Regions from separate parts of the Paraburkholderia sp. BGA-UO-ETr-F12 genome, predicted to be linked through region 1. Evidence: predicted binding sites of a transcription regulator. Region 1 holds the regulator's gene; each other region holds the start of a gene.

Region 1 (3,783 bases):
GCTGGCGCCGCCAATGCGCACGTGGCCTTTGTCGACAGCATCCGCCGCGAGCGAGCGGGTTTTGAAGAAGCGCGCAGCCCACAGCCATTTGTCGATGCGCAACTTCGCGCCCGCTTCAGTTGAAATCCTGTAATTCATGAGCTGCTTAAGCCCCTGTCGTATGCGGCACCGGCACCGCTTGCACGGGCCAGCCCTGCAGGTTCTGGGCGACGATTTCGCCTAGCGCGGCGATCCATGGCTGCGAGGCATTCACGCAGGGAATCCGATGAAACTCCTTGCCACCCGCATGCAGGAACTCGTCGCGTACTTCCATGCCGATTTCTTCAATCGTTTCAAGGCAATCGGCGGTAAAGCCCGGACAGAACACGTCGGCTCGGCGCACGCCTGCCGAACCGAGTTCCTTCAGGGTGGGCGCAGTGTACGGTTGCAGCCATTCGGCCTTGCCGAAGCGCGACTGAAACGTAATGCGGCATTCCACCTGCGTCAATCCCAGCGACTGCATCAACAGCGCGCCGGTCTGCTGACATTGCTCGTGGTACGGATCGCCGAGATCCATCGTGCGCTTGGGCACGCCGTGAAAGCTCAGCACCAGTTTGTCTCCCGCCGCAAAATCCGGCCGCCCGTGCTGATGCCAGTATTGATGCACTTGGGCGGCAAGCGCGGCGATATACGCCGGATGATCCGCGTACTGCCGCACCGTGCGGATTTCCGGCTGATTGCGCATGCGCTTGAGGGCCGAAAAAGCGTCGTCGAAAGCCGTGGCCGTGGTCGACGACGAGTATTGCGGATACATGGGCACCAGCAGCACGCGCTCCGCGCCAGCCAGCTTCAACTGGTTCAGCATGGCCGGAATACCGGGCGTGCCGTAGCGCATGGCGTAGTCGACCAGCACCGTGTAGTCGTTCAATTGCAACAGGTGGCGCAAACCCTCCACCTGCTTCTCCGTGAAGACACGCAGCGGCGAGCCCTCCGGCATCCACACGGCCGCGTACTTCTTTGCCGACGCGCGGCTGCGGAACGGCAGAATCAACAACCGCAAGATCACTTGCCAGAGCAGCGCCGGAATTTCGACCACGCGGGGATCGGACAGGAACTGCGCAAGATAGCGACGGACTGCACGCGGCGTCGGCGCGTCGGGCGTGCCGAGATTGATCAGCAGCACGGCGACACGGTGTGACGTAGCGTTCTGTGAAGGCCGCTCGAGGTCGAAGCGCATAGGCAGCAGGGATAACCGCTTGGGGCGGAGAGTCGGTTGAGGTGGAATTCATTATAGCGGCGCGGTCCAATGCAAGGTCCGCCAGGGACCCCTGGCCATTCGGCCAATTGGCAAGCCGCGCGCCGTCGCGCATCATTTGCAGCATGAGATGCCGCAGGAGACAGTGACCGGAAACCGCTGCGGATTACTGCTGGCTGAGCGTGAGGGAAAGCAGCCGCGCGGTGATGTCGACAATCGGAATCACGCGGTTATAGGCCATGCGAGTCGGCCCGATCACGCCGAGCGTGCCGACGATCTTGCCGTTCACTTCGTAAGGCGCGGTCACCACGCTCATTTCCTCGATCGGCACCAGATTCGATTCGCCGCCGATGAAAATCTGCACGCCCGCGGCATGACTCGACACGTCGAGCAACTGAAGGAGACTGGTTTTTTGATCGAACACATCGAACAGCTTGCGCAGGCGCGCCATGTCCGACGAAAGGTCGGCCACTTCGAGCAGGTTACGCTCGCCGGAAATCAGCACGGTCTCGCCGGTGTCGGTTTCATCCGTGCTCGCCGTGACCGCCGCGTGCATCAGCGTGGTCATGTCACCACGCAATTCGTCGATTTCTTCGCGCAGCCGGCGGCGCACGTCGTCGAACGAGAGGCCGGCGAAGTGCGCGTTGATGTAATTGGACGCTTCCACCAGTTGCGACGGCGAGAAGTCACGCTGGGTCGCCATGATGCGGTTCTGCACGTCGCCCTCGGGCGTCACGATGATCAGGAGAATGCGCTTGTCCGACAGCCGCATGAACTCGATCTGCTTGAACACATGACTGCGGCGCGGCGTGAGCACCACACCGGCGAACTGCGACAGATTGGACAGCACGCTGGCCGCCGCGGCGACGATTTTCTGCGGCTCGCCCGCTTGCAGCGTGGTTTTGACGATGCGCATCACCGCTTCTTCGTCCGCAGCGGATTCCAGAGTCAGCATGGTATCGACGAACAGCCGGTAGCCACGCGGTGTGGGAATGCGGCCAGCAGAAGTATGCGGACTGATCACGAGCCCCAGATCCTCGAGATCGGACATCACGTTGCGGATCGTCGCCGGACTTAGTTCGAGGCCGGAATAACGTGACAGCGTACGCGAGCCGACCGGCTGACCTTCGGCGATGTAGCGCTCGATCAGCGTTTTGAGGAGGGTTTGTGCGCGGGGATCTAGCATGACGGAAAATTTTAGCTCAATGACGCGACTACAGCGAGCGCTAACGGCGCCCACCCCTGACTATCGCGCCGCCTGCCGGCGGGGCGGCGCCTGGTATTGCATGCGGCGCGTTGACTGGCGCTGGGTCCAGCATGGTCGGCGCGTCGCCGGGATTCAAATCCTGCGTCTTGCCAGCCGCCGGTCCGGCAAGTCCGCTGGCGACGCGCCGCCGAACTATAACCGGCGCGCATGTCATCAAGACTTCACCATTCTAACGATAATCGCTCAATGCGCCGGCAGCCCGCTTGCGCAGGCCCGCTACCGGGTCTGTCTGCGGTTCTTTTCAGGCCCTACCTATGGTGTAATGCCGGCATGCAAGTGACCAGCCAGTTCAAGACCGTCGCGCTCGTCGGGCGCAACAATACGCCAGGTATCGGCGAGCCGCTGACCGCGCTCGCCTCGTGCATCGCGAAGCGCGGCTTCGAGGTCGTATTCGAAGCCGACACCGCCGCCGAAATCGGCATCACCGACTACCCGGCGCTGCGCCCCGCCGAGATCGGCGCGCGCGCCGACGTAGCCGTGATCCTCGGCGGCGACGGCACGATGCTGGGCATTGGCCGCCAGCTTGCGCCCTACCGCACGCCGCTGATCGGTATCAACCACGGGCGGCTCGGCTTCATTACCGACATTCCGATCTCCGACATGCGCGAGATCGTGCCGCAAATGCTCTCGGGCAACTTCGAGCGCGAAGAGCGCACGCTGCTCGAAGCTCGCATCATGCGCGACGGCACGCCGATTTACCACGCACTCGCCTTCAACGACGTGGTGGTCAACCGCAGCGGCTTCTCCGGGATGGCGGAACTGCATGTGTCGGTGGATGGCCGCTTCATGTACAACCAGCGCTCGGACGGGCTGATCGTCGCCACGCCTACGGGCTCGACGGCCTATGCGCTGTCGTCGCAGGGGCCGATCCTGCACCCGCAATTACAAGGCATCGTGCTTGTGCCGATCGCGCCGCATGCGCTGTCAAACCGGCCAATCGTGCTGCCGGACGACTCGAAGGTGAGCATCCAGATCGTTTCGGGCCGCGAAGTCAACGTCAACTTCGACATGCAGTCGTTCACTTCGCTGGAATTGGGTGACACGATCGAAGTGCGCCGCTCGCGTCATACCGTGCCGATTCTGCACCCGGTCGGCTACAGCCACTACGCCACGCTGCGTAAAAAGCTGCACTGGAACGAATACCCGTCGCACGAAGAAGATACCAAGCCCTGAGCGGCCGGGCCGCCGGAACGCCGGGCCGCCGGCCTCCTGGAACGCGAACGCCACCGCTGCCGAACCCTGAATATCAAGCTCACCAGACGACCTCCATGCTTCGCCACCT
Region 2 (3,783 bases), on a different contig from region 1:
GCAGCAGATCAAGGCGCTCGCGGTGGAAGGCACGCGCATCGTCAAGGAGCACGCCCAGGCGCGGCCCGGTACGCACTGGACCTTCCAGTATTCGCCCGAAACCTTCAACACGACCGAGCTCCCCTACGCCCGCGAAGTATGCGACGCGGTCGCGCAGACATGGCGGCCCACGCGCGATCACAAGATGATCATCAACCTGCCTGCGAGCGTCGAGGCCGCGACGCCCAACGTGTTCGCCGACCAGATCGAATGGATGGACCGCAATCTCAGCTACCGCGACAGCATCGTATTGTCGGTGCATCCGCATAACGACCGCGGCACCGCCGTGGCCGCTACGGAATTGGCGCTGCTGGCGGGCGCGGATCGCGTTGAAGGATGTCTGTTCGGCAATGGCGAGCGCACCGGCAACGTGGACCTCGTTACGGTTGCGATGAACCTTCACGCGCAGGGCGTCGATTCACGCCTCGACTTCTCCGATCTTGGCGCGGTGCGGCGCGTGGTTGAGCGCTGCAACCAGATTCCGGTGCATCCGCGACACCCGTACGCGGGGGATGCGGCGCATAGGCCGGTGTGGAGCGATGAGGATCTGCAACGCGCAGCCGCCTGAGCGGCCTGAAACGGGGCGCCACAAGTCAGCACACGCGGCGCAACCCGCTGGCTTGTGCCCACCGGGCGCTCACAAGGCGTAACCGGTGCGATGCGGCGAAATACGGTGAGCTCAAAAGGCTCACTCTCACTCGATCGCGCAACGCGTCGCCTGCCACGCGATCAGACGCCATTGCCCGTCTTCCTGGGTGTGAATCGCCGTGTACGCGATCGGAAACAGCAGCGCCCCGTTATTCGCCTCCATTTCGATCAACGCGCGACCGGTGACGACGCAGGTCTCGCGCCCCACCGGCAGCACCTCTTGCGACTGCACCTCGATCTGCCGATAGCGGCGGCGCCCGGCCGTGATACCGTCGATGAACTGTCGCTTCGTTTCGCGCTTGCCGTTCGTGTGGACGTAGCTCACGTTGTCCGCGAGCAGCGTGTCGAGCAACTGCCCGTCACCGTCGACCATCGCACGAAAGCGTTCTCGCTCCAGCCCGCGAATCGCTTCGATTATCTTTGCCGCCATTGCTCAGCCCCTTGCACCGGTAAGCCGAACGTGGCCTCGGTCGTCAGAAGTTATATTGCAAATATAGCTGGTGGAAATTTATACCAGGATTGGGCTCTTTGATACCGCCGTTGGAAATATGCTGGAAGCGATAGCCGGCCTCGTACTGCTGGTGGCTGCCGAATTGCAGGCCGACGCCCGCCATGGGGGCGAACTGGAACGCTGTGGCGAGCGTGAGGTCAGAAGAAATTCTGGGACTCGTCAGGAGGCGAACACCGGCGCCCGCTTCGACATAAGGGCGAATCGGTCCAGAAGCCTTGATGAAGCGAATGATCGGCGTCACACCGATCTCCCCGATGTTTTCGTGCACATTCCCTTCGTTGGTGTGCCACCAGGCCACGTGCGCTTCGCCGATCAGCGCAAAGTGCCAGTCGCCGATCTGCCACCAGGTCAGATTCGGATCCCAAACAAAGCCGAGATCGAGTTTTTTAATGTGGTGATCGCCAACGCCGCCGGCAATCTGCACGCCAAACTGGTCAGCCGCAGCCAATCCTGAAGCAGCAAGCAGAATAGCCGCCGAAACGCCTTTTACAGTCAGACCACGCAACGCATTCTTTTTGTTCTTCATCGGACACCCGAAAGCTAGCCGAACGTTGATCAGGGACCACAACCCTTATTTTAGAGACAATGTACATCTGGTGCTTAGTATGAAGAAACGCAAATTTTCGCAATTAGTCGCTTCCGTTTTAGAAAAAATCGGTCATTTATGAGAGCGCAAGCGCTTTGTTAGGAAAATCCTACGCTCTCTTGAAATCTAGTGCGCCGCCTCCAATTGGCTATCAAAGTCTAAATTTCAATAGGAATTTGCGGAACTTGGATGCCCCTACGGCTTCTAAGTATTAGCACTCGGCAAATCAGAGTGCTAACATCCAACGCTGGAGTCGTTAACTGAATACGCTTTTGTCTGATTCCAAAGGAGTTTCCTACGTGAGCCATGCAATGACCCTTCCGAGTACTTTGAGCCCGTCGTCGGCTAAGGCCGCTTCGGCAGGTGCGCTGGCGCTCTCGCATTCCTCGCTGCTGCCCGGTCAACTGGGCAATATCGACGCCTACATCCAGGCCGTAAATCGGATTCCGATGCTGACGCCGGCGGAAGAACGCCAGTTCGCCACCGAATTTCGCGAGCAGGACAACCTTGAGTCCGCACGCCGCCTCGTCCTGTCGCACCTGCGGCTGGTCGTCTCGATCGCGCGCAATTACCTCGGTTATGGACTGCCGCACGCCGACCTGATCCAGGAAGGCAATATCGGCCTGATGAAGGCCGTGAAGCGCTTCGATCCGGAGCAGAACGTACGGCTCGTGTCGTACGCCATGCACTGGATCAAGGCTGAGATCCACGAATACATTCTGCGCAACTGGCGGATGGTGAAGGTCGCCACCACCAAAGCGCAGCGCAAGCTGTTCTTCAACCTGCGCAGCCACAAGCAGGGCCTTGGCGCATTCACGCCGGACGAGATCGAAGGTCTCGCCCAGGAGCTTAACGTGAAGCGCGAAGAAGTGGCCGAGATGGAAACGCGCTTGTCCGGCGGCGATATCGCGCTGGAAGGTCAGGTCGAAGACGGCGAAGAGTCGTACGCGCCGATCGCTTACCTCGCCGACTCGCATAGCGAGCCGACTGCCGTACTGGCTTCGCGTCAGCGCGACAAGCTGCAAAGCGACGGTATCGCGAGCGCGCTAGATGCGTTGGACGCCCGCAGCCGCCGCATCATCGAAGCACGCTGGCTGAAGGTGGAAGACGACGGTTCGGGTGGCTCCACGCTGCATGAACTGGCCGACGAATTCGGCGTATCGGCTGAACGTATTCGCCAGATCGAGGCGAGCGCAATGAAGAAAATGCGTGGCGCATTAGCCGAATATGCGTAAGGCTTAAAAGCCAGGACTTAAACATTTGGTCGTACTGGCTAGTCCGGTGCGTATCGGCTAGCCGCAAAGCCCTGCCCTCGCAAGAAGGCAGGGCTTTTTTGTGCCCGCTCAATCAGGCTCGCACTCAATCGCGACGCCCCTCGCCTCACTCAAGAACATGTCTATCAAACATCTGTTTCTTGACGTATCACAAACCTCATAGCAATACTGTTCGCACGCGCTGACATTCGCGACCCAATGCCGCAGCGTCGACTTATGCGTACAGGGTCATCGATCCTAAAATTAAGATGCACTTGCCAGACCGCCCAGGCGGCCTGGATCCAGCCGGATTCACCGGCGCGAAGTTGCCTTCGACCGATCATGACCATAGCCCTCAATCGCAATAGCAACCCTCGCCCGAGCCTGCGCAAACGGTTCGGCGCCTGGGCGCGCGGTCCGACGCTGGCGCGGGATATCGCCATCGTCCTCGCCATCAAATTCGCATTACTGATGGTGCTCAAGTACGCGTTCTTCAATCATCCGCAGGCGGAGCATATGTCGCTGCCGCCCGCTCAAGTCGCACAGGCGCTGCTGTCCGTGCCTGGCCCGTCTCCCTCCCAAGGTGATCAACATGCCCGTTAGCGAAGTCGTAGAACTGTCGCGCCTCCAGTTCGCCATCACGGCGCTTTATCACTTTCTGTTCGTGCCGCTCACGCTCGGTCTGTCCTGGTTGCTCGTCATCATGGAGTCGGTCTATGTGATGACCGGCAAGCAGATCTACAAGG
Region 3 (3,783 bases), on a different contig from region 1:
ACCGTGCCGCTGCGCGAGCAGGTCGAGGATCCGGCGCGTATCCGTCACGAAGCGCTTGTCGCCCAGCGTCTGCGCATCGGCGGGCGCCGGCTGTTCGTCGCCGAGTATCAATACCGGCAGACTTTGATGCTCGGCATCGAGCGCCTCCACAACCGCGGCGCGCGGACGCGGGAACGGCAAGCGGCGAATATCCAGCCGTGCGTTGAGCGCCAGGTCGCTGGCCAGCAAGCCTTCGATCGGTGCGCCATCCGGGCAGATAAAGCGCTCACCGGGATGTTTCGGATCGGTGAAGCCTGGTTCCAACAGTAAAAGCAGATCTCGGCTCATGGCATTCCGTGATGAGATGATGGATGAGTGAATGGCGGCGGTCTTTCCAGTGCCTCAGAAAACGCGGCCTTCGGTCAGGTGCGTGGTCACGCCGTTCAACTCATAATCGCCGACCACGCGCGCTTTATGCAGCAAAGGGTTATGGCTGAAGATGGTGCGCAGATTGCGCCAGTGACGGTCGAAATTGTGCGCGCGCCCCGTAGCCGAAGCCCCGCCGATTTCAAACAGACGCTCGCCCGCATGAAGCGCCAGTTTGCTGACCACCAGTTGCGTTTTGGCGGTCGCCAGCGCCCCTTCCAGCACGAGATCTTCCGCATTGGCCGCGCCGCTGCGAATGGCATTGGCCGAGCGGTCCAGGGTGCGGGCGTTTTGCGCCACCAGCGCGTCGATCGAGAGGCTGTGCGCCGCGAGATCGCCTACCACCTGCTGCACGAAACCGTCTTCGCGCGCCGAGGCTGCCGGGCTATGCAGTACTGGGCGCCCGTATTGCGTCACGTAGCGCCGCGCATCCGCGAGAATGTTGCGCACAATCCCTGCCGCGACCGTGACCAGATGCAACTGCCGCACCGCGCTGCCATGGCGGCCCGCGAGACTGGTATAGCCGCGCGTCGCGATTTCATGCGCAAAGACCTGCACATTGTCGAGCACCAGGCTGCCGCTCGCCGTCATGCGCTGCCCCATTCCGTCCCAGTCGTCGAGTACCTGCAAGCTTTCGCGAGCGACCGGAATCACGATCGACACCTTCTCGTCGTTCTCGTCCTGCACATTGATACGCGCATAGTCGGAGAACGCGGTGCCGGTCGAGTAGTACTTTTTCCCCGTCACGCGAAAGTGCTCACCGTCGCGCACCAGCCTGGTGACGATTTCGCCAGGCCTCGCGGTACCGAGTTCCGTCGACGCACCGCCGAAGATCGCCCCGTTCTGTACCCGTTCGATCTGCGTGTCGTTGAACGCGGAGCGCGGCGACAGCAGCAACTGCTCGGTCAGATCGAAATGAATCCGCAACGCATGCGCAACATTCGACTCATGCGCGGCCAGTGTGGCGATCACATGAAAGAGATCTTCCAGCGAACCACCGAGGCCACCCCACTCGGCCGGAAAACGGAGCACGCCTAGCCCCGATTCGCGAAACAACGCGAAGCGGTCGAACGGCAACTCGCGACGTACTTCGCGTTGCGCCGCATCTTCGCCGATTGCTTCGGCGAGCGCCGGCAACGCGGCGAGTGCCGCCTGAAGCCGCGTACGCGCCGCGCTTTCCTGAGAGACCTGCATGCCTTGATTCCTTGTAAAAGCGCACAGATCAGGCTTGATCCGGCGAGGTGTGCTGGGAGCATGAATATCGGCGTCCGCGTGGGACGTGCCGGTTCGACGGACCAGTATAGGGACGCGGCACGCGGCACTGAACAAGCAATTCAAGCTATGAATATGCGCGATTCTGAAATGCGATTCACCGATAAGGATCGATGAATCCGTTATTGGAGCGCCGCGCGGCATCTTTCTATACTCGATTCCGGTCAGCACTCACCACCGACGAGTGCCAAATCTCAATCGCGGAAGTCCAACATGAGCCTACGTCCCTTGCATGACCGCTTGATCGTCAAGCGTCTCGACCAGGAAACCAGAACTGCCTCAGGCATCGTCATTCCCGAAAGCGCCGCCGAAAAGCCGGACCAGGGTGAAGTGATCGCCATTGGACCGGGCAAGCGCGATAGCGACGGCAAGCGTATCGAGCCGGATCTGAAAGTCGGCGAACGTGTGCTGTTCGGCAAGTACGCCGGGCAGTCGGTCAAGGTCGACGGCAACGAACTGCTTGTGCTGCGCGAAGAAGATGTTGTGGCAGTGGTCACTCAATAACGAACGGAGCGTCAAACCATGGCAGCAAAAGAAATTATTTTTAGCGACGTCGCCCGCTCGAAACTGGTCGAAGGCGTCAACATCCTGGCCAACGCGGTCAAGGTCACGCTCGGCCCGAAAGGACGCAACGTTGTGCTGGAGCGCAGCTTCGGCTCACCGGTCGTGACCAAAGACGGCGTCTCGGTCGCCAAGGAAATCGAATTGCCGGACCGCGTGCAGAACATCGGCGCGCAACTCGTGAAAGAAGTCGCTTCGCGCACCAGCGACGCCGCCGGCGACGGCACCACCACCGCAACCGTGCTTGCACAGGCGATCGTGCGCGAAGGCCAGAAATACGTCGCGGCGGGCCTCAACCCGCTGGACCTGAAACGCGGCATCGACAAGGCCGTGGTCGCCGCGATCGAAGAACTCAGGAAGATCAGCAAACCGACTACCACCAGCAAGGAAATCGCCCAGGTCGCGACGATTTCGGCCAACGGTGAAGAATCGATCGGCCAGCGGATTGCCGAAGCGATCGACCGGGTCGGCAAGGAAGGCGTCATTACCGTTGAAGACGGCAAGTCGCTCGACGATGAACTCGATGTGGTGGAGGGCCTGCAGTTCGATCGCGGCTACCTGTCGCCCTATTTCATCAACGATCAGGACAAACAGGTTGCCGTGCTCGATAACCCGTTCGTGCTGCTGCACGACAAGAAGGTATCGAACATCCGTGATCTGCTGCCGATTCTGGAACAGGTCGCGAAAGCCGGCCGCCCGCTGCTGATCATCGCGGAAGACGTCGAAGGCGAAGCGCTCGCCACCCTGGTGGTGAACAACATTCGCGGCATTCTGAAAACGGTCGCGGTCAAGGCACCGGGCTTCGGCGACCGCCGCAAGGCACTGCTCGAAGATATCGCGATCCTGACCGGCGGCCAGGTGATCGCTGAGGAAACCGGCCTGTCGCTCGAAAAGGCGACGCTCGCGGAACTCGGTCAGGCCAAGCGCATCGAGGTGGGCAAGGAGAACACCACGGTCATCGACGGCGCGGGCGACAGCAAGAACATCGAAGCACGCGTGAAGCAGATTCGCACGCAGATCGAGGAAGCGAGCTCCGATTACGACCGCGAGAAACTGCAGGAACGTGTCGCGAAGCTGGCGGGCGGCGTTGCCGTCATCAAGGTGGGCGGTGCGACCGAGATCGAAGTCAAGGAAAAGAAAGACCGCGTCGACGATGCGCTGCACGCCACGCGCGCCGCGGTCGAAGAAGGCATTGTGCCGGGCGGCGGCGTCGCGCTGATTCGCGTGAAGCAGGCCATCAGCGGGCTCAAGGGCGTGAACGCCGATCAGGATGCGGGCATCAAGATCGTGCTGCGCGCGCTCGAGGAACCGCTGCGCCAGATCGTGACGAACGCCGGCGAAGAGGCCAGCGTGGTAGTTGCGAAAGTGGCCGAAGGCACGGGCAACTTCGGTTATAACGCGCAGACCGGCGAGTACGGCGACCTCGTGGAATCGGGCGTGCTCGATCCGACCAAGGTCACGCGTACGGCGCTGCAAAACGCGGCGTCGGTTGCGGGTCTGCTGTTGACCACCGACGCCACCGTGCATGAAGCGCCGAAGGATGCG
Region 4 (3,783 bases), on a different contig from region 1:
GCAGCACCAAAATGCCAGACACAAACTTTCGGTCAGCACACCTCGAGAATATGTATCACCGAGGTGCCGTTCCAGCACGACTACTACACGCTATCAGTCGACAACGCCGTGATTCTTTCGGCGCCCGACGACTACATCGAAAACGTCTCGCTCACTCACACCATTCCCGAGGACGCAGGCGTCGAATTCCCGCTGTCGAACCAAGGCGCCCCGACTGTGACCATTCAGGGGGGCTGTTTGCCTGTCAGTGAAAAGCAGACTGCGGGATCGAAAACAGTCAGCGTCGAGGTAGCTCGCGTCTGTTCGTTCAAGTGGGGTAATGAACAGATCGTCAAGGACCTCCGCTTCAGCTTCGAATGAAGTACGCGCGAATCCATTCGCCAGGCGACGTCGTGAGGCGATAGTCCCCGCACTCGCGGCGATGGATGCATTCGGTGCTGCGCACGATCCAATGATCCGCACCAAAGCAAAAAACTAGAAAACGCCACGCTATGAAAAAACTTCTCTTCACCGCACTGTTTTTCTCAACAACCTCTGCCTTCGCCGCCAGTCAGGTTTTACTGGAAACCCCAGTCACCTACGCACCGGACGCCAGCGTCGTCGATCAGATCAAGAATGAATGCCACATTGAAGACATGCTGACACGCCATGTTGGCGACGCACTTCGCCGCATCAACAAGACGGACGACGGCACCATCGCGTCGCAAACCGACGCGGGCGGCGCGAAGATTCTCAGATTGCAGATCACGCACGTACTGGGCGTCGGCGGCGGCGCATGGAGCGGCCCCAAGGCTACGACGGTGAGTGCGGATCTGCTTGAGGACGGCAAGGTCATCCGTCACACGAAGATTAACCGCTGGTCAGTGGGCGGCATGTGGGGTGCGTTCAAGGGAAGCTGTTCGATTCTCGATCGCACGACCATTGTGATCAGCAAGGATCTGAGCCGTTGGGTGCGCGACCCGTCCTTTGAGATCAAGGAAGACGCGCCGCCGAAGGATGCCTCGGCTTCCGAGCCGACGGCTCAAACCGATCCGGCGAGTGCCGCGAAGGCCGAGTAAGCGGGCGTCGGTCAGTGAGCGCAAATTGCGTCGAGCGACGTGCGTCGCGAGTGTCCTTGCAGGTGCAACCGGCGCTCGTGGGCTCACTGGCCAGATAGTTTCTCTACGTTAGAAAAGAAAGTCATGAAGTCCAAAATAACTATCGCTTGCGCATTTGCTCTTCTCGCAGGCTGTACCACCGTTGGCCATCCGTATCCCTTTCCAAAAGACTCGGAGCCCGCCGCGGACCTCCACATTCAGGGCGCTGGAGTCTATCTCCTGACATTGAATGAAAAGGGCTGCTACACGGGAAAAACATCTGTCGACGGCAGCCCGGGCGCAGTGCCGGTGAAAGTCGTGCCGGGCAGTCCGCTCGTGATCTCTTACGAGCAGAACGCCTGCATGATGCCCGCGACCTTTACGCCGCAGAAAGATGCGCACTATTTGCTGATCGCCGAGGAAGGGGCCAAACCGTCCGACCCGAGTAGCTCGTTCGTCGGATTGCTTATGCATGCACCGCAGCGGCAATGCGCCGTCGGCGTCTTTGAACTTGATGGCGAAGGGCAACCGCTCAAGCCTGTTAAGGTGACTGCGGTGAGACCCCGTCAGACAGGACTGACGTGCATTAAATTTCGGTAGGCTGGCGAGCTGCCGCCCCTGGATGGGTCCGTAGTCGAGTCTGAATGCGGGATGAATAGTCTGGAGGTGCCGAGGCGCTTTGGTCTTCCAGACACCGGTGCGCTATCCGTTCGCGGCCTGCCGCGAGGGCTGACGTCTGCAGGGCTCGGTGCAGTACTTGGAAGCCCCCCATCAGGAACCGTCCTGACAATCTCGCGGTATTCACCCGACAGCTGGTACATGCGAACCGCGCGCAGTCGGCGTCCCATCGACTCGGGGTTTTCCCTGGAGCAAAGGTAAATCGCCAGCACCTTCCCCGGCACAAGCCATCAGACAGAGCGCGCCGCTATGCTGCCCGCGCGGCCCCGCGAATCAACTCGCTTTCTGTCAACCCATTGTTTTGGCAGCAGATTCCCCCGCCGTGATGTTGATCCGGACGCAACGCGCGAGGTCAAACGGCAGCGAACAAAATTCGACCTTAAACGAATCTCGACAATCGCAGCATCGATCTCCACATCCCTTCTTGAATTTGTCACCACCCGTCCATATAATTAGCACTCGCTGCACGAGAGTGCTAACAACATCGCCGGTTGGCTTAGCCAGCCGGGTTTTCTCAGCGTTCTTCAGTCTCAATCAAGAGAGGAGTATGTATGAACCTTCGTCCTTTGCATGATCGCGTGATCGTCAAACGTCTGGATCAAGAAACCAAGACTGCGTCGGGCATCGTGATCCCCGAAGCCGCAGCGGAAAAGCCGGATCAAGGCGAAATCCTGGCAGTCGGCCCGGGCAAGCGTGACGATAAGGGTGCACAAATCGCACTCGACGTGAAGGTTGGTGACCGCGTCCTGTTCGGCAAGTACGCAGGCCAGACCGTTAAGGTCGACGGCAGCGAACTGCTCGTGATGCGCGAAGAAGACATCATGGCCGTGGTGCAGAAGTAAGCGAGTAACTCGCTACTTACCCGGTTATATCCCAAGAATTCAAGGAGTTAGAAGATGGCAGCTAAAGACGTCGTATTCGGTGATTCCGCCCGTGCCAAGATGGTTGAAGGCGTGAACATCCTCGCGAACGCTGTGAAGGTCACGCTGGGCCCGAAGGGTCGCAACGTTGTCCTGGAACGCAGCTTCGGCGGCCCGACGGTCACGAAGGATGGTGTTTCGGTCGCGAAAGAAATCGAACTGAAAGACAAGCTCCAGAACATGGGCGCGCAAATGGTCAAGGAAGTTGCTTCCAAGACCAGCGACAACGCAGGTGACGGCACCACGACCGCAACGGTCCTGGCTCAGTCGATCGTCCGCGAAGGCATGAAATACGTTGCATCGGGCATGAACCCGATGGACCTGAAGCGTGGTATCGACAAGGCTGTGACGGCCGCGATCGAAGAACTGCGCAAGATCAGCAAGCCGTGCACGACCAACAAGGAAATCGCTCAAGTTGGCGCGATTTCGGCAAACAGCGACTCGTCGATCGGCGACCGTATCGCTGAAGCAATGGACAAGGTCGGCAAGGAAGGCGTCATCACGGTTGAAGACGGCAAGTCGCTGCAAGACGAGCTGGACGTTGTCGAAGGTATGCAATTCGACCGCGGCTACCTGTCGCCGTACTTCATCAACAACCCGGACAAGCAAGTTGCTGTTCTGGACAACCCGTTCGTGCTGCTGCACGACAAGAAGGTCTCGAACATTCGTGACCTCCTCCCGGTTCTGGAACAAGTCGCCAAGGCTGGCCGTCCGCTGCTGATCATCGCAGAAGACGTCGAAGGCGAAGCACTGGCAACGCTGGTGGTGAACAACATTCGCGGCATCCTGAAGACTGTTGCTGTCAAGGCTCCGGGCTTCGGCGATCGTCGTAAGGCCATGCTGGAAGACATCGCGATCCTGACGGGCGGTCAAGTTATCGCTGAAGAAACCGGCCTGACGCTCGAAAAGGCAACGCTGGCCGAACTGGGTCAAGCGAAGCGTATCGAAGTGGGCAAGGAAAACACGACGATCATCGACGGCGCTGGCGAAGCAGCAAACATCGAAGCGCGTGTGAAGCAAGTTCGCACGCAAATCGAAGAAGCTACGTCGGACTACGACCGTGAAAAGCTGCAAGAACGCGTTGCCAAGCTGGCAGGCGGCGTTGCAGT

Evidence for each region. Region 1 encodes HrcA, which represses chaperone genes, less so after heat shock. Its sites were predicted from a motif close to TTAGCACTCNNNNNNNNNGAGTGCTAA; they were not measured.
Region 2: rpoH (RNA polymerase sigma factor RpoH) is a predicted target of HrcA. The motif match lies at 1,996-2,022, and genes of this name have one in related genera.
Region 3: AC57B6_RS35915 (co-chaperone GroES) is a predicted target of HrcA. The motif match lies at 1,842-1,868, and genes of this name have one in related genera.
Region 4: groES (co-chaperone GroES) is a predicted target of HrcA. The motif match lies at 2,207-2,233, and genes of this name have one in related genera.

The regions. Positions count from the first base shown of each region.
Region 1 covers NZ_JCAQOZ010000065.1:64,411-68,193, reverse strand. The annotation lists gene AC57B6_RS33060 (RNA-binding S4 domain-containing protein) at 1-138, opposite strand, end outside; gene hemH (ferrochelatase) at 146-1,216, opposite strand; gene hrcA (heat-inducible transcriptional repressor HrcA) at 1,401-2,420, opposite strand; gene AC57B6_RS33045 (NAD kinase) at 2,772-3,674, shown strand; gene recN (DNA repair protein RecN) at 3,770-3,783, shown strand, end outside.
Region 2 covers NZ_JCAQOZ010000062.1:114,212-117,994, reverse strand. The annotation lists partial or broken gene AC57B6_RS30560 (2-isopropylmalate synthase) at 1-553, shown strand, start outside; gene AC57B6_RS30555 (nuclear transport factor 2 family protein) at 734-1,117, opposite strand; gene AC57B6_RS30550 (acyloxyacyl hydrolase) at 1,161-1,724, opposite strand; gene rpoH (RNA polymerase sigma factor RpoH) at 2,084-3,019, shown strand; gene cydP (cytochrome oxidase putative small subunit CydP) at 3,380-3,640, shown strand; gene AC57B6_RS30535 (cytochrome ubiquinol oxidase subunit I) at 3,630-3,783, shown strand, end outside.
Region 3 covers NZ_JCAQOZ010000066.1:522,734-526,516, forward strand. The annotation lists gene AC57B6_RS35905 (DUF3088 domain-containing protein) at 1-327, opposite strand, end outside; gene AC57B6_RS35910 (acyl-CoA dehydrogenase family protein) at 382-1,599, opposite strand; gene AC57B6_RS35915 (co-chaperone GroES) at 1,891-2,181, shown strand; gene groL (chaperonin GroEL) at 2,200-3,783, shown strand, end outside.
Region 4 covers NZ_JCAQOZ010000048.1:27,657-31,439, reverse strand. The annotation lists gene AC57B6_RS21690 (hypothetical protein) at 1-360, shown strand, start outside; gene AC57B6_RS21685 (hypothetical protein) at 492-1,058, shown strand; gene AC57B6_RS21680 (hypothetical protein) at 1,182-1,676, shown strand; gene groES (co-chaperone GroES) at 2,306-2,596, shown strand; gene groL (chaperonin GroEL) at 2,651-3,783, shown strand, end outside.